One region of the Fundidesulfovibrio terrae genome, then DNA from elsewhere that is predicted to be linked to it. Evidence: predicted binding sites of a transcription regulator. Region 1 holds the regulator's gene; each other region holds the start of a gene.
The links. The regulator sigma-54, encoded in region 1, starts transcription at its own class of promoters, with help from an activator protein. The targets are predictions, from matches to a motif close to CTGGCACGGNNNNTGCTT.
Positions count from the first base shown of each region.

Region 2: a site for sigma-54 is predicted at 6,122-6,139, ahead of gabT (4-aminobutyrate--2-oxoglutarate transaminase). Genes of this name have one in related genera too.
Region 3: a site for sigma-54 is predicted at 4,273-4,290, ahead of ML540_RS17960 (PEP-CTERM sorting domain-containing protein). Genes of this name have one in related genera too.

Region 1 covers NZ_JAKZFS010000005.1:17,815-27,250, reverse strand. The annotation lists gene ML540_RS14870 (manganese-dependent inorganic pyrophosphatase) at 1-304, opposite strand, end outside; gene ML540_RS14865 (PTS sugar transporter subunit IIC) at 404-1,144, opposite strand; gene ML540_RS14860 (PTS sugar transporter subunit IIB) at 1,178-1,633, opposite strand; gene ML540_RS14855 (PTS sugar transporter subunit IIA) at 1,640-2,077, opposite strand; gene rapZ (RNase adapter RapZ) at 2,088-2,972, opposite strand; gene ML540_RS14845 (PTS sugar transporter subunit IIA) at 3,079-3,531, opposite strand; gene hpf (ribosome hibernation-promoting factor, HPF/YfiA family) at 3,531-4,070, opposite strand; gene rpoN (RNA polymerase factor sigma-54) at 4,113-5,552, opposite strand; gene ML540_RS14830 (KdsC family phosphatase) at 5,804-6,355, opposite strand; gene ML540_RS14825 (CTP synthase) at 6,352-7,989, opposite strand; gene ML540_RS14820 (phosphoribosylformylglycinamidine synthase subunit PurQ) at 8,130-8,942, shown strand; gene tadA (tRNA adenosine(34) deaminase TadA) at 8,984-9,436, shown strand, end outside.
Region 2 covers NZ_JAKZFS010000002.1:495,582-505,017, forward strand. The annotation lists gene ML540_RS09355 (aldehyde ferredoxin oxidoreductase family protein) at 1-21, opposite strand, end outside; gene ML540_RS09360 (ABC transporter ATP-binding protein) at 30-740, opposite strand; gene ML540_RS09365 (ABC transporter ATP-binding protein) at 727-1,452, opposite strand; gene ML540_RS09370 (branched-chain amino acid ABC transporter permease) at 1,449-2,453, opposite strand; gene ML540_RS09375 (branched-chain amino acid ABC transporter permease) at 2,465-3,349, opposite strand; gene ML540_RS09380 (ABC transporter substrate-binding protein) at 3,416-4,660, opposite strand; gene gabT (4-aminobutyrate--2-oxoglutarate transaminase) at 4,730-6,049, opposite strand; gene ML540_RS09390 (sigma-54 interaction domain-containing protein) at 6,468-8,174, opposite strand; gene ML540_RS09395 (NADH-quinone oxidoreductase subunit N) at 8,462-9,436, opposite strand, start outside.
Region 3 covers NZ_JAKZFS010000002.1:673,013-682,448, forward strand. The annotation lists gene ffh (signal recognition particle protein) at 1-903, shown strand, start outside; gene rpsP (30S ribosomal protein S16) at 994-1,239, shown strand; gene ML540_RS10185 (KH domain-containing protein) at 1,298-1,531, shown strand; gene rimM (ribosome maturation factor RimM) at 1,569-2,072, shown strand; gene trmD (tRNA (guanosine(37)-N1)-methyltransferase TrmD) at 2,081-3,358, shown strand; gene rplS (50S ribosomal protein L19) at 3,394-3,747, shown strand; gene ML540_RS17960 (PEP-CTERM sorting domain-containing protein) at 4,322-5,209, shown strand; gene ML540_RS10210 (ribonuclease HII) at 5,617-6,228, shown strand; gene ML540_RS10215 (YraN family protein) at 6,299-6,703, shown strand; gene ML540_RS10220 (hypothetical protein) at 6,755-7,015, opposite strand; gene ML540_RS10225 (hypothetical protein) at 7,102-7,242, opposite strand; gene rsmI (16S rRNA (cytidine(1402)-2'-O)-methyltransferase) at 7,388-8,236, shown strand; gene ML540_RS10235 (two-component system sensor histidine kinase NtrB) at 8,229-9,436, shown strand, end outside.

The sequences.
Region 1 (9,436 bases):
TGGTCACGTCGCCCAGCTTGTGGTGGTCGACGACGCCCAGAATCTCGCCCTTGGAGAGGTTCTCCAGGCTCTGGGCCAGGTCGGAGTGGTCCACCAGGATGATCTTCTTGCCTTCGGCGTCGGAGATGATCTCGGGGGCCTTCACGCCGAACTTGCCGAGCACGAAGTCGGTCTCAGGGGTGGTCTTGCCCTGAGCGGCGGCCACGGCCTGGATGCCGCGCTTAGTCATCAGGTCGGCCACGGCAATGGCCGAGGCGATAGAGTCGGTGTCCGGGTTTTTGTGTCCAACGACATATGCTGCCATGTTCGAATCCCTCCTGAGGTGATGTGCAAAATGAACTTGTGGGAAATATCACAAAGATCGCCGGTTGCCAAGCGGCTTTGTCCAACATTGCTCCGGAACTCATATCAGCAAACGGCTGAGCACGGCCAAGGCCACGCCCCCAAGGAGCACGGCGTAGGCCGGGCGGTGCCGAAGCGAAAGCACTGCCCCGATGCTGGCCACCACCCAGAGGTGAGGCCACTTGAGCGGCACCGAGCCCAGAAGCGGCGTCAGCCGGGGGAGCATCAGGTGCGTGACCACCAGAAGCCCGGACAGGGCCAGGGCGAAGGCCACGACGTTCACCGGCAACATGACCAGCATGGAGCGGCGGGTGAGCGAGGCAGGGCCGGGTCCGCCTGAACTGCGCTTGGCCCAGAGCATGAGGCGCTCGAAGGCCAGGTTCTCGTATTGGCGGTGGTAGCGCTCGATCACGGCGAAAGCCCGCCCCAGCGGAAGCGCCGCCAGCATGACCACGGCGGCCAGGGCCGGTTGCCGCAGGGCGAAATGGTGCACCACGGCCAGGCTGGCCAGGGCCGGGGCCAGGGAATGTGGCTGGATGATGGTTCCGGCCGGGAAGATGTCCAGCCAGAGAAGCTCGAAGAACAGGCAGATGCCCAGGCTCGACGCCCAGTCGCCGGTGATAAGGCCCCACACGAACCCCACCGTGAGAGGCCGGTCAAGCAGGGGCAGATTGATCAGGAAGCGGAAGCAGGAAAAAAGGGCAAAAAAAAAGCGGTGGCGAGGATGAAAGGGATGACGTCGGCGTGCAGTTCCATGGGTCTTTTCGTCCTGGTCCGTCAGCTTTTCTTCAGAATGCCTCAAATGCGCCCGAATGTGAAGCGGCCCTCGGGCTCTTCAGGATATCTCCACCGGGTCGCCCGGCACGCAGCGGTAATCCAGGTTCACGCCCTGGCCCTTGAGGAAATCGAGGCAGCCCTCATCCTCGCCGCTTAAGGCGATGTGCTGGCAGATCTGCTTCTTGCCCGGCCCGTAGTGCAGGTTGCCCAGGTTCAGGCGGGCGAACTTGAGCCCGGCGTCGAAGGCCCGCCGCGCGTCCGGGCAGGAGGCGAACAGCACCAGCACGTCCTTGCCCAGGAGCTTGCGGCCCGACAGATATGCCTGGGCCAGATTCACCTGGACGAAGGAGATGTCGACCCCAAGGGGGATGGCGATGGACATGATCTGCTGGCGCAACTCGTCGGCGGCCAGTTCGTCGTTGGCCACCACGATGGCGTTGGCGTCGGTGAAAGGCAGCCAGGCTTCGATGATCTGGCCGTGCACGAGACGGTTGTCGATGCGTACCCAGAACACCCCGGACTACTCCCCGGCGACCCGTTTTCGCAGGATTTCCCCGGCCACCACGATGCCCTGCACGCCCGCGGTCTTGGCGTCGGCGGCCAGGAGCTCCAGGGCTTTGGTACGGGTGGAAAGGATTTTTATGAGCATGGGCAGGTTCACGCCCGTGACCACCTCGATACGATGTTGCCCGATGAGCGACAGCGAGAGGTTGGTGGGAGTGCCCCCGAACATGTCGGTGACGATGATCACGCCCGCGCCCTGCTCCACGGCCTTGATGGACCGTTCGAGCTCCTTGACGGTTTCCACGGTGTCCACGCCCACGTCCACGGAAACGGTGCGGGTGTGCTCCTGGGGGCCGATGATCATTTCGGCGGCCTTGAGAAGCCTGTCGCCGTAGTCGGTGTGGGTCACGATGACCACGCCGACCGGGGCGCCGGATATATTCTTGTCGTTCATTGTTGAAATATCAGCCTTTTTCGATATGGCGGTGTTCCAGCGAGACCGTGTACCCCGCCTTGCGCAAGGTGTCAAAGACGGCCTCGGCCGTGGCCACGGAGCGATGCCTGCCCCCGGTGCAGCCAAGCGAGATTGTCAGCCGGTAGCGGCCTTCCTTGGCGTACATGGGGATAAGGTCTTGAAGGAATGCCTCCAGCTTGGGCAGGAACACCCTGCCCTCCTTGGAGTCAAGGACATACTCCACGATGGATTTGTCCTGTCCGGACAGTGGCTTGAGAGCTGGTTCGAAATAGGGGTTGGGCAGAAAGCGTAGGTCGAAGAGCAGGTCGGATTCGGTGGGGATGCCATACTTGAACCCGAAGCTCATGATGTGCACCTTCATGGAAGGCCCCTTGCCCTCCAGGAACTTCCATTTGTCCTGCAGTTGGCGGCGCAGGTCGTGGATGGAGAAGTCGGTGGTGTCCATGACCAGGTCGGCCGCGTCGCGCAAGGGGGCCATGCGGCGGCGTTCCTCCTCCACGGCCTCGCCCAGCCCGTACCCCTCTGCCTCGAAGGGATGTGGGCGGCGCGTGGTGGCGTAGCGGCGCATGATCTCCTGGGTGGCGGCCTCGATGAACACGATCTGGGGCAGGTTGCCCGCGGCGCGCAACTCCTCCATGGCGGGCTGCCAGCCGGAGTCGAAGCCCGCCTGGCGCATGTCCATGCCCAGGGCGAGGCCCCGGTAGCGGTTGGCTCCCTGGCCTTCGAAAAGGCTCACCAGCTTGGGCATGAGGCTTGCGGGCAGGCCGTCCACGCAGAAATAGCCCAGGTCCTCGAAGACGTTGAGGGCCGTGGACTTGCCGGACCCGGAGAGGCCCGAAATCACCACCACGGGCAGCTTGACCGAAGAGGCCATGTCGCGCGCTCCTTGAAAAAGACATCCCCGCCGCGCCTTCTTAAGCGCGACGGGGATGGACGCTAGCACATCATCGACCGGGAATCATCACGAAACGGATGCCGCCTCAGGAATGGCTGGACAGCACGCGCCAGAGGCTTTCCCGGTCCGGGGCGTCCAGGAAGGATTCCCGGAACCCCTCATCGGAGAGGAGCCTGGATATCTGGGCCAGGATACGCAAATGCATGCCCGCCACATGTTCCGGGGCCAGGACCAGGAAGAATATCCGGCAAGGCTTGTGGTCCAGGGCCTCGAAATCGACTCCGCCCCGGCTGCGCCCCGCCACGATGACGATCTCCTTGAGGGAGTCCATCTTCCCGTGGGGAATGGCCACGGCGTCGCCGATGCCCGTGGTGCCCAGGTTTTCGCGGTCCATGAGCACCCGCAGGGCCTTCTCGGGACTCACGTCCGGGAAAGCCTGGGCCACGGGGGACACCAGTTCGCGGAGCACTTCGGGCTTGTCCGACGCTTGCAGGTCGTCGAGCACGAAATCCTTGCGCAGAAACTCCCCCAGCCGCATCAGAGGGAAACTCCAGGGTCGATCAGACCGAAGTCGCCATTCTTGCGCTTGTAGATGACGTTGATACGCTCGGCCTCGGAGTTGAAGAACACCAGGAATTCGTACTTCATGGCGGTGATCTGCTCGGCGGCCTCTTCAACGCTCATGGGCTTGGGGCTGTACTTGTCGGATTCCTCGATGGAGTGGACCTTGCCCTCATCGGTGAAGCTGACCACGCCCATGGTGACGTCGGAAGACGCGGCCTTGCGGCGGTCCTTCATCTTCTCGCGCATCTTGCGCACCTGGGCCTCGAGCTTGTCCGTGATCATGTCGATGGTGGAGTACATGTCGTCGGAGCGCTCATGGGCGGAGATGTGCATGGCGTCCGCGTCGATCACCACATCGGCGATCTGGCGGGTCTTTTCGACCAGCAGCGTGACCACCACTTCGGCGTTGTCGGCATTGGGCATGTATTTGGCCAGTTTGTCGAAACGCTTGGCGGCGTATTCGCGCAGACCGGGGGACGGCTCAAAATTCTTGAAATAGAAAGCAATGTTCATATCTACCTCCGAGGTGTGGCCGCGAAAAGACGCGCGGCGTGATTACAAGACTTCCTTGCGCTTGGACGAGGAGTCGATGCCCATGGCCATGCGGTACTTGGCCACGGTACGGCGGGCGATGTTGACCTGCAGCTTCTGCTTGAGGGTGTCCGCGATCTGCTCGTCGCTCACGGGCTTCTTGGGATCCTCGCCGGAGATGAGCTGCTTGATGAGCGCCTTCACCGACTCCGAACCCACGGAAGTGCCGTCGTCCAACTCCAGGGCGGAGTTGAAGAAAAACTTGAGTTCGTAGATGCCGTGCGGGGTGGCCACGTATTTGCTCGTGGTGATGCGGCTCACAGTGGATTCGTGCATGCCGATGTCGTCGGCCACGTCCTTGAGGATGAGGGGCTTTAATTTCGTAACCCCGTCCTCGAAGAAGTCCCGCTGAAATTTCACTATCGATTCCAGGACCTTGAACAACGTCCGCTGGCGCTGGTACAGGCTCTTCATGAGCCACTGGGCCGAGCGCATCTTGTCCTGGAGGTAGTCCTTGTCCTTGCTCCCGCTGGAACGGCTCATGTCCTCCATGTAATAGGGGGAAAGCTGGAGCTTGGGCAGGCCGTCCTCGTTGAGCACGATGATGAAGTCCTCGCCGTACTTGTACACGTAGGCGTCGGGACTCACGTAGACCGGATCGGAGGAGCTGAAGTGTGAGCCTGGCAGAGGGTCGAGGGTCTGGATGATGTCCAGGTATTCCTTGATGTCCTCGAGGGTGATGCGGAACTTCTTGGCCAGGGGCTTGTAGCGCTTCTTTTCCAGGTCCTCCAGGTGCTCGCGCACGATCTCCAGGAGCACCGGGTCGGTGTAGCCGTAAACTTCCAACTGGGTGAGCAGGCACTCCTGCGGGGTGCGCGCGGCGATCCCCACCGGGTCGAAGCGCTGCAGGGCGTGCAGGACCACCTCCACCTCTTCGGGGGTGGCGCCGGTGGTGGCGGCGATCTCTTCCACGGTGGACTGTAGGTAGCCCACGGAGTCCAGGTTGCCCACGATGTCGTCGGCGATGACTCGCTGGCGTTCGGTGAAGGGGGAGAGGTTGATCTGCCAGGAGAGATGGCCCTCGAGCGAGGTCTTGGAGGCCAGCCTGGCCTCGAAGGACATGCCCTCCTCCGGGGCCTCGTACTCGCGCACCGTGGCCTGGCGGGAGGTGGAAGCGAAGTCGCCGATGTAGTCGTCCCATTCGGCGGTCTTCATGAGCTCGCGCTGCATGGCCCCCTCTTCCTGGGTGGCGTCAGGCGCGTGGGAATCCTCGGCGATGGTGGGCTCGGGGCGCTCGTCGTCGACCTGGACCTCTTCCAGCAGGGGATTCTCGAGCATCTCCTGCTGCACGGTCTCAACCAGCTCCAGCCGGGAGAGCTGCAACAGCTTGATGGCCTGCTGCAGCTGGGGTGTCATCACCAGCTGCTGCGAAAGCTTGAGTTGCTGTCTGAGCTCAAGGGCCATGCGTGCGTCTGTCCTCGTGAAAGTTCTGCGGCAAGCAAGAAAAATGCCGGACCACCGTTCAACCGTGGCGGTTATGCACTAAAAAGGCGGGGGTGGCAAGACTTGACGGGAATTCACAACAGTGGGCGGGAGGCTGTAGCGCGGTGGAGCGTAGCGGATCAGGGGAAAAGCCTCCTTAGGCCTTAGGGGCTCGCCCCTTTGGAATCCAGTATAGTTTCGCTGGCTTGGGCGGCGATATGGCGGGCGAGAGGCTAGACGAGCCAGCGCCGCCACAGGGCGCCCAGCTTGCCCTTGGCCATGAGCAGGAAGCGCACGGCGTCGCGCACGGCCCCGCTGCCCCCAGGACGTTTGGACACCCAGGCCGCCAGGCGCAGGATTTCCGGCTGGGCGTCCACCGGGGCCATGGCAAGGCCCACGCGGCTCATCACCTGGGCGTCCAGCCAGTCGTCGCCCATGTAGGCCACTTCGTTCAAATCAAGATGTTTCGCGGAAAGGAGTTCTTCGAGAACGGGGAGCTTGCGCAGGTGGCCGCCGTGGAATTCGCGGATGCCCAGCTCCCGCAGGCGATGCTGGGCCTGGATGTTGCCCAGGCCACTGATCACGGCCACGTCGATCCCGGCGTGCTGGCAGAGCTTGAGCCCCATGCCGTCCTGGATGCCGAAGCGCTTCAGGCCCGGCCCGGCGCCGTCGTGGAAGACGGCGTTGTCCGTGAGCACGCCGTCCACGTCCAGCACAAGCAGGCGCACTCCCCTGGCCGACGCCAGGGCCCGGCGGTTCACGCCGGGCCTGACGGGTCTTCTCATTTGGCCTCGCGGGCGATCTTGGACGCCCGGATGAACTCCCTGAACAGCGGATGCGGGCGCATGGGGATGGAGTTGAACTCCGGATGGAACTGGCAGCCCAAAAACCACGGATGCTCGGGCAGCTCCACCACTTCCACCAGGGATTCGTCGGGCGACAGTCCCGAGAACACCATGCCCTTCTCTTCCATGCGGGTGTAGTAGGCCTTGTTGAACTCGTAGCGGTGGCGGTGGCGCTCCTCGATCTGGGGCTTGGCGTAGGCTTCCATGGCCTTGGTGTCGGGCTTGACCACGCAGGGGTAGGCGCCCAGGCGCATCGTTCCGCCCATTTCGGAGTCGGCGTCGCGCTTCTCGATCTTCTTGGTGCGGAAGTCGTACCACTCGCGCATGAGGTAGATGATCGGATCGGGGCTCAGGCGGTTGAACTCCTCGGAGTTGGCCTCGGGAAGATTCAGTACGTTGCGGGCGAACTCGATACAGGCCAGCTGCATGCCCAGGCAGATGCCGAAGAACGGCACCTTGTTCTCGCGGGCGTAGCGGATGGCCGCGATCTTGCCCTCCACGCCGCGCGAGCCGAAGCCGCCGGGCACCAGGATGCCGTCCAGACCCGCCATGCGCTCGGCCACGTTGGCCGGCGTGACCTCCTCGGAGTTCACGTAGATCAGGTTGACGCTCACGTCGTTGGCCACGCCACCGTGCACGAGGGCCTCGTGCAGGCTCTTGTAGGCCTCCTTGAGGTCCACGTACTTGCCCACGATGCCGATGGTCACTTCGCCCTTGGGGTTGGCCAGCTTGTGGGTCAGGTTCTGCCAGGCTTCGAGTTCCGCGTTCTTGGCGGGCAGGCGCAGCAGGATGGCGATCTTCTGGTCCACGCCCTCGGCGTACAGCTTGAGGGGCACCTCGTAGATGTTCTTCACGTCCACGGAGGTGAACACGGCGTCCGGGTCCACGTTGCAGAACAAGGCGATCTTGGTCTTGAGGGACTGGTCCAGGTCGATCTCGGAGCGGCAGATGATGATGTCGGGCTGGATGCCGATGGACCTGAGCTCCTTAACGCTGTGCTGGGTGGGCTTGGTCTTGAGCTCACCCGCCACGCGGATGTATGGGATCAGCGTCAGGTGGATGTAGAGGACGTTCTCCTTGCCCAGATCGCCGCGAAGCTGGCGGATGGCCTCCAGGAAGGGCTGGCCCTCGATGTCGCCCACGGTGCCGCCGATCTCGATCAGGGCCACGTCCTCGTCCTTGGCCACGCCCAGGATGGAGCGCTTGATCTCGTCGGTGATGTGCGGGATCACCTGGACGGTGCCGCCCAGGTAGTCGCCCCGGCGTTCCTTCTGGATGACGTTGTTGTAGATGCGCCCTGAGGTGACGTTGTTGTTCTGGGACATGGGCACGCCCAGGTAGCGCTCGTAGTGGCCCAGGTCCAGGTCGGTCTCGGCGCCGTCGTTGGTGACGTACACCTCGCCGTGCTGGAAGGGGTTCATGGTGCCGGGGTCCACGTTGATGTAGGGGTCGAGCTTCATGATGGTGCAACGAAGCCCGCGCGCCTGCAGCAGCGCGCCGATGGAGGCGGCGGCCAGTCCCTTGCCGAGGGAGGACAACACGCCTCCGGTAACGAATATGAATTTGGTTTTCATGAGAAAGCCCTGCCTCCTGGGGGCTGCCGTGATGTGTAAAACCCCCGCCCGGTTGACGCCTTGCGCGGGGGCACGTAATGTCTCCGGATACGTCTAAGCGACTGGACCGATTTTTTCAAGAAACCCCTGGAGCGTTGTTCATGGCCCGAGTCAAGACACTCGTGATCACCGGCTACGGCACCAATTGCGAGGCGGAATCCGCCCATGGAGCCAATCTGGCCGGTTCCGACCAGACCGATATCGTCTACTTTTCCGACATCACCGCCGGACGAGTCCGCCTGCCCGGCTACAATTTTCTCATCTTCCCCGGCGGATTTCTCGACGGGGACGACCTGGGCGCGGGCCAGGCCGGAGCCATCCGCTGGAAGTACGCCAAGACTGCCACCGGCGAACCCCTCCTAGACCAGCTCCGGACCTTCATCCAGGACGGCGGCCTGATCCTGGGCATCTGCAACGGCTTCCAGTTGCTGGTGAAGCTCGGGCTCCTGCCCGCCCTGGACGGCAACTATTTCGAGCGCCAGGTCACGCTCTCCAACAACGACTCCGGCCGCTTCGAAGACCGCTGGGTCACGGTGCGCGTGAACAAGTCGAGCCCCTGCGTGTTCACCCGGGGCATCGACCACCTGGACCTGCCCGTGCGCCACGGCGAGGGCCTGCTCATCCCCCAGGACAACGCCACGCTCTCGCGCATCGTCACCGAGAACCTGATCGCGCTGCAGTACGCCGATCCGGGCACGGGGCTGCCCACCATGGAGTACCCGGCCAACCCCAACGGGTCGCCCATGGCCATCGCGGGGCTCACCGACCCCTCCGGGCGCATTCTCGGGCTCATGCCCCACCCCGAGGCCTTCAACCACGCCACCAACCACCCCGGCTGGACGCGCGGCGAAAAGCCCCGCCTGGGCATCTCCATCCTGGAGAACGGCGTCAGGTTCCTCAAGGAAAACGCGTAATTCCACTGGCGGGGAGTCCGTCTCCCCGCCTTCCCCGCCTCGTGAACACTTTCCACTCCTCCGCCGCCATCTTCACCACCCCTCCCCCGGGCTGGAAATCCTGGCGGCTGGTCATGACCCGCGCGCTGCGCCAAGCCTGGCTCGCTGGCAGGCGCGGCGAGGCCCCCATCGGCGCGGTGGTCATCGAGGCCGCCACGGGACGCCTGCTGGCCGAAGCCTGCAACGGCCCCATCGGCGCAAGCGACCCCACGGCCCATGCCGAGATACTGGCGCTTCGCCAAGCAGGCACTGCGCTCGGCAATTATCGCCTGAACGGGGCCATCCTGGCCGTGACCCTGGAGCCCTGCCTCATGTGCCTGGGAGCCATGGTGCACGCCCGCATCGGCGGGCTGGTCTTCGGCGCTCGAGACGCCAAGGCCGGGGCCGTGGTCTCCAACCTGGACGGGCCGGGGCTCGCGTTTTTGAACCACAGGTTTCCGGTGCTCGAAGGCGTA
Region 2 (9,436 bases), on a different contig from region 1:
CCTGTCGTAGAAGCCGTGCATTCTCTGCCTCACATGCCCAGGTAGGCGGATTTGATGTGCGGGTTGTCGATGAGTTCGGAGGCCTTGCCCGTGAGCGCCACTCGGCCGTGCTCCAGCACGTAGCCCCGGTCGGAAAGGCTCAGGGAGTGGTGCACGTCCTGCTCCACCAGCAGCACCGTGGTGCCGGTGTCCGCGATTTTGCGCAGCGTATCGAAGATGGACTTCACCAGGATGGGCGCCAAGCCGAGCGAGGGCTCGTCGAGCATGAGAAGCCCGGGCATGGCCATAAGGCCGCGTCCGATGGCCACCATCTGCTGCTCGCCGCCGGACAGGGTCATGGCCACCTGCTCGCGCCGCTCCATGAGCCTGGGCAGAAGCTCGTACACTTGGCGCAGGGTCTCTCCGCGCAGCTTATAGGCCTTTTTCGTGTAGGCCCCGATCTCCAGGTTGTCGGCCACGCTCATGAGCGAGAAGAGCCTGCGGCCCTCGGGCACGTGGACGATGCCTTTCTCCACGATCTTCTCCGGGGGCAGCGCCTCGATGTGCTCGCCCCGGAAGGTGATGACGCCCGAGCGCGCCTGCATGAGCCCCGAGATGGTCTTCAGGAGAGTGGACTTGCCCGCGCCGTTGCCGCCGATGATGGAGACCACCTCGCCCTCGTTCACCACAAGGGAGAGCCCGTTTATGACCTGCACGTCCCCGTAGAAGACGTCGATGTTCTCCACGCTAAGCAGCGCCATATTCCCTCCCGAGATAGGCCTTGATGACGTTCTCGTCGCGGGTGACGTCCTCGGGCTTGCCCTCGGCGATCTTCTCCCCGAACTGGATGACCACCACGCGGTCGGACAGGGCCATGACCGCGCGCATGATGTGCTCGATGACGAATACGGTCACGCCCCGGTCGCGCAGGCCCTTGATGATGTCGATCATGTCGTCCACCTCGGTCGGTCGAAGCCCGGCCATGACCTCGTCCAACAGCAGGAGTTCCGGCCCGGTGGCCAGGGCCTTGGCGATCTCCAGGCGCTTGCGGTCGGCGATGGTCAGGTTGCCGGAGAGCTGGTCGGCCCGGTGGTCGAGCTGCAGCTCGGTGAGCACGTCCATGGCGATCTCGCGGGCCTTGGCCGTGGAGCCGGTGCGCAGGAAGGCCCCCACCATCACGTTGTAGAGCACGGTCTTGGAGCCGAAGGGCTTCACGATCTGGAAGGTGCGCGCCAGGCCCATGGCGCAGAGGTCCCAGGGCTTCTTTCCGGCGATGGACTCGCCCTTGAAGCGGATATCGCCTGTAGAGGGCGGGAACACCCCGGCCACGCAGTTGAACATGGTGGACTTGCCCGCGCCGTTGGGGCCGATGAGGCCCAGGATTTCGCCCTTGGCGATGTGCAGGTCCAGGTCGTGGATGGCGGTCAGGCCGCCGAAGTGCTTGGTGAGTCCGGATATTTCGAGGATGTTCATTTTGCGACTCCCTTGCCGATGATCCTGCAGGCCAGTCGGTCGTAGATCCTGGACAGGGGCGCGGTCAGGCCCTTGGGCTGGTAGAGCATCACCAGGATGAGGATCAGGCCGAAGATGACCAGGTGCAGACCCGGCAGCTGGTCGCTCAGGTAAATGCGGGTGAACTCGTTCAAGGGGCGAAGCGCCAGGGCGCCCACCAGCGGTCCGGCGATGGTTCCCCGGCCGCCGATCAGGGCGATGAAGGCGATCTCGAAGGAGAGGTCCAGGCCGAGAAGCCCCTTGGGATAGAAGTAGAGCATGAGCTGAGCGTAGAAGGTGCCCGCCAGGGCGGTCAGAAAGCAGCTCATGGCCATGGCGATGAGCTTGTAGCGGGCCACGTTGACGCCCAGCGCCTGGGCCGCCTCGGGCTCCTCGCCGCCCGCCGCCAGATAGTAGCCCATGCGCGACCTGGAGATGAACCAGGTGAGCGCCAGCACCAGCACCAGCATGGTCAGGATGATGTAGTAGTAGGGCTCTTTGTGCATGAACTGGTAGTTCCAGAAGGAGTCGCCCTTGAGGGGGATGAGCAGGCCCCGGGGGCCGTTCAGCTTGAAAGGCCCCAGGGAGTCGATGTTCTCGATCATCACCCGGATGCCTTCGGCGAAGGCGATGGTGCACAGGGCGAAGTAGGCTCCACGCATGCGGAAGGTGGGTTTTCCTATGAGCACGCCCACGAGGGCGGCGATGACCCCGCCCACCAGCATGCCGATCCAGGGGGAGATGCCGTATTGCAGGGTCATGATTGTGGAGGTGTACGCCCCAAGGCCCACGAACACCGAGTGCCCCATGGGCAAAACGCCCGCGAAGCCGCCCACCAGGTTCCAGGCCGTGGTCAGGTAGGCGTAGAAGAAGAGCAGGATGAGAATCTGCATGTACGTCGGGCTCTCGATGACCAGGGGGAGCGTGAAGCTCACCACTGCGGCCAGAGAGAGGAGTATCGTGTCGAGTTGTTTCCGGCTCACGTGCGCGCCTCCTACCAGTCCTGTTTATGGCCGAATAAGCCGGAAGGTTTGACGAAGAGGATAACCAGGAAGATGGCGTAGATGATGGCCTCGGTCCAGGTGGAGGGCATGAATTGGGAGAACACCGACTCGATGAGCCCGATGATCACCCCGCCGAGCATGGCCCCCTGGATGGAGCCCAGGCCGCCCAGCACCACGATGATGAAGGCCCTGATGTCGAAGACCACGCCCACGGAGGGGTAGACGTAGTAGAAGGGGATGATGACGCAGCCGGCGATGCCCGCGATGGCGGTGCCTATGCCGAAGGCCATGTTGTAGATGCGGTACTGGTCGATGCCCATCAGATTGGCGGCCTCGCGGTCCAGGCTGGTGGCCTGCAGGGCCTTGCCGGTGCGGGTCTTCTTCATGAAGAGCAAAAGGCCAGCCGCCGTGGCCAGCGACACCAGGAATCCGGAAAATTTCGGGATGGAGACGATTATTTCCCCAAGGGAGAAGGACGTTCCGGTGATGGCCGTGCGCACGGTGCGGTATTCCGCGCCGAAGAGCATGAGGGCCAGGTTGTCCAGGACGTACCACACGCCCGTGGTGACGATGATGACCGTCAAGGGTTCGCGCACCTGCTGTTCGGCCTTGAAGACCGGTTTGATGAGCAGGTTCTGCATGGAGTAGCCGAAGAAAAAGAGCAGCGGCGGAACGAACAGAAGAGCCAGATAGGGATGGATGCCGGTAAGCTTGATCAGCCAGTAGGCCGTGAACATGCCCACCATCAGGAGCGAGCCGTGGGCGAAGTTCACCACTTTCATCACCCCGAAGATCAGGGTGAGGCCCAGCGCCGTCAGTCCGTACATGGCCCCCATCATGGTGCCGTTGATCACCGCCTGTATCACCGCGGTCATGCGTCGTCTCCGGTGTGTTGTCCCCCGGGCCGCCTGTACGGCCCGGGGGGTGGCGTTCAGAGGGCTTTATTTGTTGGCGGGGAACACAGGCTTGTAACCGGCGTGGCGGGCGGCCTTGGGCCACACGGTGACGCGGTCCAGCTTGCCGTCGATCTCGGCCACCTGAACGATGACGATGCCGGCGTTCTTGTTCTGGCCGCTCTCGTCGAACTCCACGCCGTCGTAGGAGACGATCATGGCCGGTCCCTTGGTCAGGTTGGTGGCGGCCAGGGCGTCGCGGACCTTCTTGGGATCGGTGGAGGCGGCGCGCTCGAAGGCGTCGGCGATGACGTACATGGCGGCGTAGGCGTCCACGGATTCTCCGGCCAGGTCGTAGCCGTACTTGGCCTTGAACTTGGCGTTGGTTTCCTTGGCGCCGGGCTTGTTGACGTCGGTGTTCCACTCCACCTCGTCGAACATGTTGAGGGCGTTCTTGTTGGTGTTCTCAAGGAACTTGGGGTCGGCGTGGCCGCCGCCGCTGGCGATGGTGACCTTGGGCTTCACCTTCATTTCGGCCAGGGTGTTGGTCATGAGGATGGCGTCGGCGGCGTTGGACACCAGCATGAGCACGTCGGGGTTGGCGGACTTGATCTTGGTGACCACGGGGGTCAGGTCGGTGGCGGTGCTGGGATAGGGCTCGTCCAGCACGATCTCGTAGCCGTCCTTCTTGGCCAGGTCGCGCCACTTCTCGGCGAAGCCGGTGCCCCAGTCGCCGTTTTCGAAGACGAAGGCGATGGTCTTCATCTTCACGCCGGTCTCTTCCTGCATGTCCTTCAGGAAGCGGAACTGGTCGCGCACCCACCAGGAGTCCTTGGCGGCGACGCGGAACACGTACTTGAAGCCGCGCTCGGTGATGGTGTCGCGCACGGAAACGGGCACCACGAAGGGCACGCCGTAGCGTTCGGCGGTCTGGGTGGCCGGGTAGGTGACGGCGGAGTTCCAGCAGCCGGTCATGATGTTGACCTTTTCCGTGTTGATCAGGCGCTCGGTTTCGGAGACGCCCACGGTGGGGTCGGACTTGGAGTCGGCGTAGACCAGCTCGAGCTTGGCCCCGCCCAGGGACTTGATGCCGCCCGCGGCGTTGATCTCTTCGATGGCCATTTCGCGGGCCTGCTTGCCCTGCACCCCTACCGAGGCCGACGGGCCGGACATCGGCTCCACGTTGCCGATCTTGATGGTCTTCTGGGCCAGGGCCTGGCCCGAGAGGCCTGCGGTCAGGACGGCCGCCGCGATAAGTCCGGTCAGCTTCTTGCCGAAAGACACCTTGTTCATGCGTCGCTCCCTTCGTTGACGGTTGTGCGCGTACGTTTCTCGACCTCGATTCCGGTTGTGCGAACCTCTCTACAGGCGGCCCAGGGAGAGCTCACGGAAGCCCTCCTCCATGATGGCCAGGCCGCGTTCGAGCTGATCGCCGGTGATCACCAGGGGCATGAGCGTCCTGATGACGTTGCCGTGTGTTCCGCAGGAGAGCAGCAGGAGCCCCCGGTCCACGCAGAACTTGACCAGGGCCTTGGCCTGGGTGGTGGCGGGGGTCTTCTTCTCCCGGTCGGTGACCAGTTCCAGGGCGCGCATGGGCCCGAGACCGCGCTGCTCGCCGATGATCTCGTATTTGCCCATCCACTCGGTGAAGCGCTTCTCCAGTGTCTCGCCAAGGATGCGGCCCTTTTCCAGGAGCTGGTCCTCCTCGAAGGCCTCCAGCACGGCCAGGGCCGCGCGGCAGGACAGCGGGTTGCCGCCGTAGGTGCCGCCGGTGCCGCCCACCTGGGGGGCGTCCATGATCTCGCGCCGGCCCACCACGCCCGAGATGGGCATGCCGCCGCCCAGGCTCTTGGCCACGCAGGTGAGGTCAGCTTCGATGCCGTGGTGCTCCATGGCGAAGTATTTACCGGTGCGTCCGAAGCCGGTCTGCACTTCGTCGGCCACGAACACGATGCCGTTGTCGGCGCAGATGGCGCGCAACTTCTCGAAGTAGCGGGCGGGCGGGGACACGAATCCGCCCTCGCCCAGCACGGGCTCCACCACCAGGGCGGCCACGTTCTCGGCTGCGGTGTAGCCGATGAAGAAGTCCTTCAGCAGGTCGGCGCAGGCGGCGTCGCAGGTGGCCCGGTCGCGGCCCATGGGGCAGCGGTAGCAGTAGGCGTAGGGCATGCGGTAGACTTCGGGGGCGAAGGGGCCGAAGCCGAACTTGTAGGGCTTGACCTTGCTGGTCATGGTCATGGTCAGGAGCGTGCGGCCGTGGAAGCCGCCGTCGAAGACGATGACGCCCTGGCGGCCCGTGGCGCTACGCGCGATCTTGACCGCGTTCTCCACGGCCTCGGCCCCGGAGTTGGCGAAGAGGGCCATCTTGTCGAACCCGCCGGGAGCCAGCTGGCAGAGCTTTTCGGCCAGCTTGATGTATGGCTCGTACATGACGATGTGGAAGCAGGTGTGGATGAACTTTTCGGCCTGGTCCTTGAGGGCGGCCACGACCTTGGGGTGGCAGTGGCCCACGTTGACCACGCCGATGCCGCCCGCGAAGTCGATGAGTTCGCGGCCGTCGATGTCGGTGATGAGTGCGCCTTCGGCCTTGGCCGCGATGTAGCGGGAGGCGTTGAAGGGGCCTTTGGGCACGTAGCGGTCGCGCAGAGCCTGGAGTTCGGCGGAATCAGTTTTTTGTCCCACGGTTTTTCCTCTTGGCGGGAAGGTTTCGGGCTGGGCCTCAGCATTGCCTTTTCACGAAAAGGTCAATGAATTGAGCAAGAAGCAAGCCAGAGAGGTGTTCCGTCAGAAAGTATGTTATTGTGAGGTGTTGCGTGTTCTGAGTCCTATTGTGAATTTGTTTCGTGATCTTATTCTGAATCAAATGGCAGCGGAAACATCATTATTATAGATAGTTGAGTTTGATTCAATTTTGAATCGCACTTTGATTGACAATTTAGGAAAAATTCTTCGGATGATGAAAAGTAGCTCGGACGGAGAAAATAACCGGTGCGGGTGGAAACCACCTGCCCGCGAGGGACTGTCAGTGTTGGATCGGTAGGCGTGGCGGAAAATGGCGCACTCTTTCGTTATTGAAAACACGGCTTGATTCAGATTTGAATCAGTCGGCCTTGATGCCGTACTTGGCCATCTTGCGCACCACCGTGGACTGGCTCACGCCCAGGAACGTGGCCATCTCCCGCGTGGTGCGGCAGCGCGAGGCGGCCTGCCTGAGCACCCGAATGCTGGCCAGATCTGTGGTCTCTGTGAGGTTGCGCAGCTGCGCCGCCTGCTGCAACCCGGCGGCCGAGCCAACGCCCAGGGCTTCCTCCACGGCCGAGGTCAGGTCGTCGCCCTCGCTCATGACGAAGGCCTTCTGGATGATGCCCACCAGTTCGCGCACGTTGCCCGGATAGTCGTAGGCTTCCAGAAGCCGCATGGCCCGGGGCGAGAGGCGCTTGGTTTTCGAGTAGCGGCTGTTGCAGCCCGCCAGGTAGAACTCGGCCAGCCCGAAGATGTCCTCACGGCGCTCGCGCAGGGGGGCGATGCGCACGATGAAGGTGTTCAGGCGGAAGAACAGGTCCTTGCGGAAGCGTTTCTGCTCCACCAGGCGCTCCAGGTCGCAGTTAGTGGCGGCCACCACGCCGCACTCCACCGTCTTGGATTCGGAGCCGCCCAGGCGGCGCAGCTCGTGGTCGTCCAGGTACTTGAGCAGCTTGGCCTGTACGGACAGCGGGATGTCGCCAACCTCATCCAGGAAGAGAGTGCCGCCCTTGGCCAGCTCGATGAGCCCGGCCTTGCCCTGCTTGAGCGCGCCGGTGAAGGCCCCCTTCTCGTAGCCGAAGAGTTCGGCCTCGAAGAGGTTTTCCGGCACGGCCGGGCAGTTGATGGGGATGAAGGGCTTCTTGGCGCGCGGGCTGTTCTGGTGCACGAACTTGGCCAGGAGCCCCTTGCCCGTGCCCGATTCGCCCAGGATCAGGATGCGCGAGGCGTCCATGTTGGCCAGCTTCAAGAGCGCGTGCAGGCAGTGGCGCATGGCTGGGCTGTCGGCCACGATATCCTTCTGGCGGAGTTCCAGCATGGAGAGTTCGGCCAGTTCGTTGCGGTACTTCTCCTCCACCTTGCGGGCGTTCTGCAGGCCCTCGCGCAGGGCGTTCAGTTCGGTGACGTCGCGTTCGTTGGTGACCACCAGGGAGATCGCGCCGCTCTCGTCGAAGACAGGGGAGCCGGTCACCAGGAGCTGCTTGCCGGTCTTGGTGATGCGCTGGATGATGCTGGACTGGCGCTTGTAGCGCAGCACGTCCAGGGTCACGGAATGGTCGACCAGACCCTCGTCGATGATGCAGCGGATGCTGCGGCCGATGTAGTCCGTGGCCGCCACGGAGTTCAGGCGCTGGGATTCGCGGTTGATGTCCAGGATGGTGCCCTCGCCGTCGCAGATCCAGATGCCCTCGGATATGGAGTCCAGGACGGCGCGAAGGGGTATTTCGGGTGCGGGCAGGGCGGATGGGGGCGGTTCGTCAACCAGCACGGCGACCCCGGCGGTCCTGCCTCGCAGCCTGACCGGGGCGGTTTCCACCAGGAGGAGCCGCCCCGCCACGTTCAGGATGGCCGGGGGCAGGCCCTGGCCTTCGAGGCAGGCGCGGATGCGTTCGGAGATTTCGCGCAGGTGTTCGGGCAATGCCTCGCCCGGGGCGGCGTGGAGCCTGAGCAGCAGTTCCGCCCTGGGATTCACGGACTCGACGCGGCCCTCGGAGTCCACGGCCAGGACGCCCCTGCCAAGGGAGCGCAGCACGTCGTCAGCCAGAAAGGCCGGTTTCCGTGACACTGTCGGGCCAAGTCCGCGCTTGATTGCCATGGATGTAAATAGACTGGAAAAGTGAGGAGATGCAACCCACAAATGCGTGCCATTCCGGGCCTGCCGCCACAGGGCCAAGTCTGCTCGGGATCAACCGCGCCAAGAAGACGGAATTCCAAAAGGGACTGCCAATTCCGCTATCCTGCGTAATTGGGCGCTGCTTGCAGAGCCCGCAGGGCGAAGGCCAGGACGACACGAGTCAACCCTTTGGCCGCCGGAGGCATCTTCCTCCTCCGGCCGTTTAACCTCCCTGCGCTCTACAGCAGCGTCTTCACCGCCTCGGAGGCAACTTTCACCACGGTGTCCGGGAGCAGGCCCAGGGCGATGATGATGGCCACCAGGATGACGCTCACCGCCTTGGTGGCCCCGTCCACGTGCAGGAGGGAGGGGTCCTCGGCCTCGCTGGTGTAGGTCACGCGCACCACGGACAGATAGTAGTAGATGGAGATGGCGGTGTTGATGGCGGCCAGCACGACCAGCCAGAGGAGCCCGGCGTTGTACGCCTCGGTCAGGAGCAGGAACTTGCTCATGAAGCCGACGAAGGGCGGAATGCCCGCCATGCCGAACATGCTCACGGCCAGGGTGAAGGCCAGGAGCGGCGAGCGCTTGTAGAGGCCGCCGAGGTCCGCGATGGAGACGTTCTCGCCGTTTTTGGACACCTTGCAGGCCACCATGAACCCGGCCACGGTCATGGCCAGGTAACCGATGATGTAATAGACGGCCATGGCGTAGCCGGACTCGCGCAGGGTGACGATGCCCAGGAGAACGTATCCGGCATGGGCGATGCCGGAGAAGCCCAGCATGCGCTTGAAGTCGGTCTGCACCAGGGCCACCAGGTTGCCGTAGAACATGGAGCACACCGAGAGCAGGGCCAGAAGAGAGACCACGGCGTGGGAGTCGGACGGGGTCATCATGGCGATGCGGATGAGCAGCGCCACGGCGGCCACCTTGGGGACCGAGGCGATGAAGGCCGTGGTCTCGTTGGAGGCGCCCTGGTACACGTCCGGGGCCCAGAAGTGGAAGGGGAACACCGCCAGCTTGAAGAAGAACCCGCCCATGGTCAGGGCCACGGCAATCACCGCGGCGGGGGAGAACTGCATGGCGTGCAGGGCCGGGACGGCGGCGGCCAGGAAGGTGGTGCCGGTGAGGCCGAAGACGTAGCTCATGCCGAAGAGCATCACGCCCGTGGCCACCACCCCGAAGAGGATGTACTTGATGGCCGATTCCATCTG
Region 3 (9,436 bases), on a different contig from region 1:
GGCCACGACGTCATCATCCTGGACACCGCGGGCCGCCTGCACATCGATGAGCCCCTCATGGAGGAGCTCAAGGCCATCAAGACCGCCGTGGGCCCCCACGAGATCCTCTTCGTGGCCGACGCCATGACCGGCCAGGACGCCGTCACCGTTGCGGGCAGCTTCAACGAGCGCCTGGACATCAGCGGCGTGGTGCTCACCAAGATGGACGGCGACGCCCGTGGCGGCGCGGCCCTCTCCATCAAGGAAGTGACCGGCAAGCCTATCAAGTTCGTGGGCGTGGGCGAAAAAGCCTCGGACCTGGAAATCTTCCACCCGGACCGCGCGGCGTCGCGCATCCTGGGCATGGGCGACATCCTCTCCCTCATCGAGAAGGCCCAGGAGGAGTTCGACGCGGGCGAGGCCGCCGAGATGGAGCGCAAGCTCCGCCAGGCCCAGTTCACCCTGGACGACTTCCGCACCCAGATGCGCCGGGTGAAGAAGCTGGGGTCGCTGGAGTCCATCCTCAAGATGATCCCGGGCATGGGCAAGATCACCAAGCAGCTCGGCGAGGTGCAGATGCCCGAGAAGGAGATGGCCCGCCTGGAGGCCATCATCGGCTCCATGACCCAAAAGGAGCGCGTGGAGCCCAAGATCATCAACCAGAGCCGCAAGGAACGCATCGCCAAGGGCTCTGGAGTGCAGGTGGGCGACGTCACCGCGCTTCTCAAGAATTTCGAACAGATGCGCATGATGATGCAGCGCATGATGGGCGGCGGCAAGATGCCCGCCATGCCGGGGCGCATGCCCGGCGCCATGCCGGGGATGCCCGGAATGGCAGGCATGGCCAAGGCCATGTCCGGCAAGGGCAGCCCCACCAAGAAGAAAAAGGACAAGGACAAGCGCCGAAAGAAGAAAAAGCGCTAGGGGCCGCGTCCGCTTTTTCCCGGTTGGGAGCAAGGCGGGGTTGCCAGAACACGAAAACACGTTACATATCCTCATCGGGGGTGATTGAGTATGGCCATGAAGCTGAGACTGACCAGAATGGGTTCCAAGAAGCGTCCCTTTTACCGCATCGTCGCCATGGACAGCGCCACCAGGCGTGATGGCCGCGCCCTGGACTACATCGGACACTACAATCCGATGACCGACCCCGCCGAGATCACCGTGGACGCCGAAAAGGTCGCCATGTGGATCGAACGCGGCGCGCAGCCCACCGACACGGTGGCCGCGCTGTTGCGCAAAGCCGGCGTGAAGCAGTAGGTCCAATGCCTCGACCGATGCGGCGCCGGGATGCCTGCCAACAACACGGAGGCGCCACATGTTGAAGGACCTGATAGAGTACGTCGCCCGCTCGCTCGTCGATAATCCGGATGCCGTTTCGGTGAAGGAAATCGAGGGTGAACAGACGTCTGTGATCGAGCTCAAGGTCGCCAAAGAGGACCTGGGCAAGGTCATCGGCAAGCAGGGGCGCACGGCCAGGGCCATGCGCACCATCTTGGGGGCGGCGTCCACCAAAGCGCGCAAGCGCTCGGTGCTGGAAATCCTGGAGTAAGGGCCGGGAGGTCCCGGGATTGACTCAAACCAAATTGGTGGTCATCGGTGAGGTGGTGAAACCTCACGGAATCCGGGGGGAGTTCAGTGTGGCGAACCACGCTGACTCCCCTCGTTTGTATGCGCCGGGCCGGCGTATAGGCATTCGTGCGCCCGGCAAGCGGGAGCGGTTCGTGGAAGTGCTTTCCTGCCGCCCGCACCAGGGGCGGCTCCTGCTGACGGTGGCGGGCGTGGCCGACCGCGACGCCGCCGACGCCCTGCGGGGCATGGAAATCGTGGTGCGCTCCGAGGACCTGCCGGAGCTCGGCGACGACGAGGTGTACCTGCACGAGATCGTGGGGTTCGGCGTCGTGCTGCTCGACGGCTCCAAGGTGGGCGTGCTGGAGGGCTTCCTGGACGTGCCCGGGCAGGACCTGTGGGTGATCCGCTCGCCTGAGGGCAAGGAGATTCTCCTGCCCGCCACCGAAGAGACCGTGCCCGAGATCGACACGGAAGCCCGGCGCATCGTCATCGACCCGCCGCCGGGGCTTCTGGACCTGTAACGCTCGCGATGCGCTTCACCATCCTTTCCCTCTTTCCGGAATTCTTCGATTCCCCGCTGAACTGCGGCCTCATGGGCAAGGCCCGGCAGCAGGGCCTGGTGGAATTCTCCCTGGTGAACCCGCGCGATTTCGCCACCAACAAGCACAAGTCCGTGGACGACCGCCCCTACGGCGGCGGCCCGGGCATGGTCATGGCCCTGGACCCGCTGGCCAGCGCCCTGCGCGCGATCGAGACCCCCGGGCGCATCCTGCTTCTTTCCCCGCGCGGGCGCGCCCTGGACCAGTCCTTCGCCCGCGAGCTGTCCGCCGAGTCCGCCCTGACCATCCTTTGCGGGCGCTACGAGGGCATAGACGAACGCCTGCTGGACCTCTTCCCCATCGAGCTGGTCTCGGCCGGGGACTACGTGCTCTCCGGGGGCGAGTCGGCCTCGCTGTGCCTGATCGAATCCGTGGCGAGGCTCCTGCCCGGCTTCATGGGCAAGGAGGAGTCCGGCGACGAGGAGAGCTTTTCGGCGGGGTTGCTGGAGTATCCGCACTATACCCGCCCCGAGGTCTACGAGGGGCTTCCGGTGCCGGAGATCCTCCTGGGCGGCGACCACGCCAAGGTCCGCGCCTGGCGGCGTGAGCAGGCCCTGTCCCAGACGCTTGCCCGGCGTCCTGAAATTTTGGCCGAGGCCCCGCTCACGTCCTCGGATCGCCGGTTCCTGGCTTCGAAGCCGCGCACGCTCCTGGCCAGAAACCTGCACATTGCCTTGGTCCACGGGCCGGTGCTGAACAAAATGGGCCATACCGTCACTGTTTCCTTGACCAATCTCGACCTCCACGATATAGCCCGCATTTCCCGAACGTATGGACTTGCGGGATTCACCGTGGTCACTCCCCTGGAGGACCAACAGGCGCTCGCAGCGACGCTCACCGGCCACTGGACCATGGGAGCGGGCGCTGCCGCGAACCCCGACAGGGCCGAAGCGCTGGGGATGGTCCGGGTGACGGCGACGCTTGCCGAGGCCATCGATCAGGTGCGGGAACATGCGGGGCAGGAGCCCCTGGTGCTGGCCACCAGCGCCAGGCCGGACGGGGCGACCACCCCGGGCCGGGTCCGCGAAGCCCTGCGGGAGCGCCCGGTGCTTCTGGTGCTGGGCACCGGATCGGGACTGGCACCCGAGGCCCTGGCCCTGACGCAGGGACAGCTGGCCCCGGTCAGGCCCTACGGCGGCTACAACCACCTTTCGGTGCGCGCCGCCTGCGCGATCCTCACGGACCGCATACTTGGAGACATTTTTTGAGCTTCCCCGTGAAGCCAGTCATAAGGAGACAGGCCATGGACATCATCCGTCAGATCGAATCCGAGCATATCCGCCTGGACATGCCCAAGTTCAAGCCCGGCGACACGGTGAAAGTGCACTTCCGCATCCTCGAAGGCGAAAAGGAACGCATCCAGGTGTTCCAGGGCGCCGTGCTGCGCCTGCGCAAGGGCACCACCGACAGCACCTTCACGGTGCGCAAGGTGTCCGACGGCGTCGGCGTCGAGCGCATCTTCCCCATGTTCTCCCCCTTCATCGAGCGCGTCGAAGTGCTCATCGAAGGCAAGGTCCGCCGCTCGCGCCTGTACTACCTGCGCAAGCTCAAGGGCAAGGCTTCGCGCATCAAGGCCAAGAACGACTGGAACAACTAGTTCCCCGGTCCGAAGTATTTTTCGGGAGATCGGGCGGAACCTGAGGCCGAAAGGCCAACGGCCTCCCGGCCCGGGAAAAGATCTACAGAGCGAGCCCCCTACACGGGGGCTTGCTCTGTTTTGTTTTTCGCGGCCGTGGCAGCCTGCCGGGGGCGCCGTTCAGGCCGAGGCGCACTCTCCTGCCCAAGCCTCGTCGGCTCCCTGCGGCGCGCGCCGCCCCTCGCCGGCGCACTTGCGTTTCGTCCATTCGATCACCTTCCCCCTCGCCAATCACTGCAATCACATGCGGCCGGCGGCAACATACCCGCATCGCGTCTCTGAAAGCCGGGTTTGGAGGTTAATTTTCCAGGATTGTAAAAAATCCCGACGCTGAATGGTTTAGATTTTACAATTCAGATCGCATCCACTGTCGGGGGGTATCGGTTCGCTGTTTGAAATGTCAGGCGGATGTTGTTTATTGTGAGTCGCATAGAGGTGTTACAGTTATAATATAATTTCCTCGCCGCGCATGGTGAAAGCCGATTTCTGGCAAGGATATTGCTTCTTTGGCGCGATTCCCAAAGGAGGCAGCGCCGTGCGTATCCCGAAATATGTGATGATGTCCCTGATGGTTGTACTGTTCGTGGCCCAGCAATCCGTGGCGGCCCCAGTCGTGTTGCCAGATCCGACCGTGTACGCCCATCGCTATGACGATTTCTATTCGTATTCGGCGAAACTGCTGACCGCATGGGGCTTCACGGGCTTCGACGGCCCTGCCGGGGTCGGCGGGCTGGATTTGGTCATCGGCACGCATGCCGGGGGAGCCAACAACAACCCGGTGTCGGGAGGCTTCAAATTCCCGGACCCCATGACGACGCCGTCTGGCAACGGCGCCGGCAGCAGCACCTTCAGCGGCACCTGGGGACTGAGCGGGACATTCGCGCCGGTCATGGTGGACGATCTCGTCAGCTACCTGCACACGGCTTTCGGCTCCAATGTGAACACTCCCGTCTTCGATTTCGACATGTCGCAAAGCCAGGATAAGCCGAACCTGTACGTCAACGGCGTGGTCAAGCTGCTCGACGCCTCCAACAACGTCGTGGCCTACTGGTCGTTCGACAACGTCGCCGACCATGTCTTCGACCCGGCCTCGTACGTTCTTTCTCCGGCTACAATTACGGCTACGAATCCCGCGGCGCCTTTCAACACGGTTACCGTGGACAACAACAAGGGATCGGGGAAAAACGACTTCATCGTATACGCCCCAGGCATGGACCTGAGCCTCTACACCGGCAAGGGGTTGCGATTCTCGGCCTTCTTCGAGATGAATTCGCTCACCGGTGGTGGCGAGGACCTGTTCCTCACCGGTTCCTTCCAGCCGAAACCCCCTGTGACCACCCCGGAACCCGGCACCATGCTCCTTATGGGCATGGGCGCTGTGGGGGCCGCCTTCATGCGCAAGCGCGCCAAGCGGTCAAGCTAGTTCTGTCCCACACGCTTCGAAGGCCTCGCTGGCGGTATGCCGGCGAGGCCTATTTCGTTCGCCGCGCCAAAAGCACGAACCGCCCCCCTCGTTTTACGGGCAACGGGTACAGCGTTCCGAGGTGCGCCCTGCGTCTTGTCCGCTCGAACGAAATCCCACAAGCACCCGCGCCGCCGCCGGTTTTCCGGCGGAAGAAAACGTTTGATTCATTCAAACCGGTCCATTACGATTTTAAGAATTGAGCAGGGAACGCGGGTTCCCGTTCGAATTTTCCAGCCTCCCCGGCCTCCGTCTTTCATGGCGGGCCGGGGAGATGCCTTTCGGCGGGAAGCCATTCCCTCATTTTCTTCAAAGGAGCGCCGCGTGACCGCCAACGCTTACACCCCGCCCGTCAAAGGCCAGGACTGATGCTCGCCGGAGTGGACGAGGCCGGACGCGGCTGCCTGGCCGGTCCCGTGGTGGCCGGAGCGGTGATCCTGCCGAACTTCTACGACCTGCCGGGGCTTAACGACTCCAAGAAGCTCACGGCCGACAGGCGCGCCGTGCTGGAACCGGCCATCAAGGCCCAGGCCGTAGCCTGGGGGCTGGGCGTCGTCTGGCCCGCCGAGATCGACCGCATCAACATCCTGCAGTCCACGTTCAAGGCCATGGCCCGCGCCGTGGCCGCCCTGAAGACCCGTCCCACGGGCCTTTCGGTGGACGGCAACAAGATCATTCCCGCCCGTTACCTCGGCTCGCATTCCGTGACCCAGAAGGCCGTTGTGGACGGCGACAGCCTGATCCCGGCCATTTCCGCCGCCTCCATCCTGGCCAAGACTTTCCGCGACCGGCTCATGGAGCACCTGGACCGGCGCTATCCCGGCTACGGCCTGGCCCTGCACAAGGGCTACGGCACTGCGGTCCACATGGAGGCCATCGTGAAGCTTGGACCGTGCCGCCAGCACCGGCTGACCTTTCGCGGCGTGCTTCCCGAAAAGCCCTCCGCGCGGCAGGAGCAGGCATGCCTGCCGGGACTGTGATTGCGTCCCGGGCCGCGCGGAAACGGGTCCGGCCACGCGGCGGACAGGACGGCGCGCCCGGGGGGCGGGAGTGACCGCCGGGCATCTGATCCTGGGCCGTGACGGCGAGGAGGCGGCCGCGCGCCTGCTTGGATCGCTTGGCCTTCGCATCCTGGAGCGCAATTTCCGCTGCCGCCAGGGCGAGGTGGACCTGATCTGCCGCCAGGGCGACACGCTGGTGTTCGTGGAGGTGAAGACGCGAGCCGAGGGGAGCCTGGCTTCCGGCACCGACGCCGTGGACCGGCGCAAGCGCTCGCGCATCGTCAAGGCCGCGTCGCAGTACCTGTCCGCCAAGGAACTCTGGAGCACGTCCTGCCGTTTCGACGTGGTCAGCGTGGTCAGGCGGGACGGACGGCTTCACGCCGAGCATCTGCCCGACGCGTTCCAGGCCGAGTCCGACGCCGGACGCGGGGGGAAGGGCTGGCAGCCCTGGTAGCTCGGCGGGTTCGAAATGCCCGGAGGCTCGTGGAGATCCCCCGGGAGCAGGCTATCTGAGGAGCCCGAATCCGGGTGTTCCCGTCGCGCTCGGAGTGGCGCGCAGGTCGTCGGGGTTGCCCTCCACCACGGGATACCACTGGTCGTTGTCCACCAGCCTGACGTTGCCGGTCCACCGGTCCAGCCGGTACGCCAGGGCGTAGCCGTCCTGGCTGGCCACCGTGTGGAGTTCGAACCGGAACAGCCAGGACACCCAGGCCAGGATGATGACCAGCACGAAAACGGCGCCAGACGGGACGCGGCCCATGTTCATCGGGATTACTCGCTCGCGTATGGGCGGAGATTGGGGAGGGCCTGCGGAAAGCGGCGTACTCGCAAATCGCCGCGTTGCATTCTTTTCTAGATCACAACGTTGCCGATGATCCGCCCCTTTTCAATCTCGCCGTAGACGCCTGTCCAGGCGTTCACGGACACGGGCGGGCCGGTCATGGGGCGGCTCTCGTAGCTCTGCATGGCCGCGGTCTGCGGATTGAAGGTCATGAGGCTCCTGGAGAGAGCCACGGAGATGGGACCGTTCGTCCCGACGTCATACGCTGGATCAGCCATATTTTTCATCTAGTCCCGGTGTCCAGCCCTGTCAATGGCCGCTCTTGCTTTCATCCTTCCTCCATGGAATAGGGTATCTATGAGTGACGCCAGGGGAACTTTGTGGGTGGTGGCCACCCCCTTGGGCAACGCCCAGGACCTCGCGCCGCGCTCGCGCGACATCCTGGCGCGCGCGGCCCTGGTGCTGTGCGAGGACACCCGCCGCACCGCCCGCCTGTTCGCGCAGCAGGGGATCGCCCCGGGGCGCTTCCTGTCCATGCACGACCACAACGAGGAGGGGCGCGTGCCCCAGGTGTTGGGGCTTCTGGCCGGTGGGGCCGAGATCGCCCTGGTTTCGGACGCGGGCACGCCCGTGCTCTCCGATCCCGGCTATCTGCTGGTGCGCGCCTGCCGCGAGGCGGGCCACGCCGTGCGCCCTGCGCCCGGCCCGTCGGCGGTGATGGCCGCGCTGTGCGCCTCGGGGCTGGCTCCGCAGCCCTTCGTCTTTCTCGGGTTTCTGCCCCGCAAGTCCGGCGACATCCGCCAGGCGCTCGCGCGCTTCGCCCAGGCGGGGTGCACCCTGGTCTTTTTCGAACGCAAGGACCGGCTGGGTAAATCCCTGGCCGTGGCCCTGGAGGTTCTGGGCGAGCGCGAGTGCGTCATCGCCCGTGAGCTGACCAAGACCCACGAGGAGTTCCTGCCCGGACGCCTGTCCGATTTCGCGGGCAAGGAGCTGGAGCTCCTGGGCGAGATCACGGTGGTGGTGGGCCCGGCGCTGGAGGCGGCTGTTTCCGGCGAAGGCGACGTCCGGTCGGTGCTTGCGGCCGAGATGGCCGCCGGCGGCAAGCCCAAGGACGTGGCCCGGCGCGCCGCCGCCCGGCTGCGGGGCGTCACGGTCAAGGAACTCTACGAGCTGATCCTGGAAGGGCAGGGGAGGGCGCATGGCTGACCGCTTGCCCGAGGGATATTGCCTCTGGGAAATGGAGGACACCGCCTTCCAGGTGGGTATCATGGGCACCGGGCCGGGGTTCCTCTCCATCCTGGACATCATCGCGAGCCCCGCCATCGGCGAGTTCCTGCCCCCCATGACCCTGGTGGCGGTGAGCGAACCGGGACCCGAACGGGATAAGCTGAGGGACCCACGTGTTTTGGACGTCCCCCAATACGAGACCTACCAGCAGATGCTGGCCGCCCATCCCGACATCAACCTGCTCATCGAACTGACGGGCAAGCGTTACAAGACCAAGGCCATCGTCGCCTCGCTGCCGGACGCGGTCATCTTCATCGACCACACCGCCTCGTTCTTCCTGTGCGCGCTGAACAAATTCGCGGCCATCAACGCCCGCTGCCAGGTGAACCTGGACAACCAGCGGGTGCTCCTGCAGGCCATCATCGACGAGGTGCCCGAGGACATCGTCCTTCTGGACAAGGCCGGACGCGTGGCGGACTGCAACCGCAACGTGGTCCTGCGCCGGGGGCTGGCCAAGGATGAGATCATAGGCCGCCCCTGCTGGGACGTTCAGGCCATCCGCGACGACATGCCCTTCTGCCATCCCGAGACCAAGGACTGCCCTTTCTACACGGCCCTTCGCACCGGGCGAAAGGCCGAGTCCCTGGAGACCCGGGTCAGCAAGGAGGGGCGGCTCCTGTATTTCCGCGAATACGCCTACCCCATCTTCGACACCACCCGGAGCCTGAGCCACGTCATGGTGATGCGCCGCGACATCACCTCGCGCACCGAGTCCGAGAAGCGCGCCCAGCAGACCGAGAAGATCGGCGTGGTGGAACGGCTCTCCGCCTACATGGCCCACGAAATACGAAATCCGCTCTTCGCCATCGGCGGGTTCACAAACTCGCTGCTCAAGTCGCCCAACCTCACCGAGCGGGAGCGCGAGAAGGTGCGCATCATCCTGGAGGAAACCGCGCGCCTGGACAAGGTGCTCAAGGAGATGCTCGGGTTCGCCCGGCCCGGGGAGGAGACTCCGGGGCAGGTGGACGCGCTCAAGGTGGCGCGCGATGTGGTGGGAGTGATCGAGTCCGGGTTTTTGCCCAAGGGAGTGAACCTCGCGTTCGAGGCCGGGCGGGAGATACCCCGGGTGATCGCCCACGAGGACACGCTCAGCCGCGCGGTGATGCATCTGGTCACCAA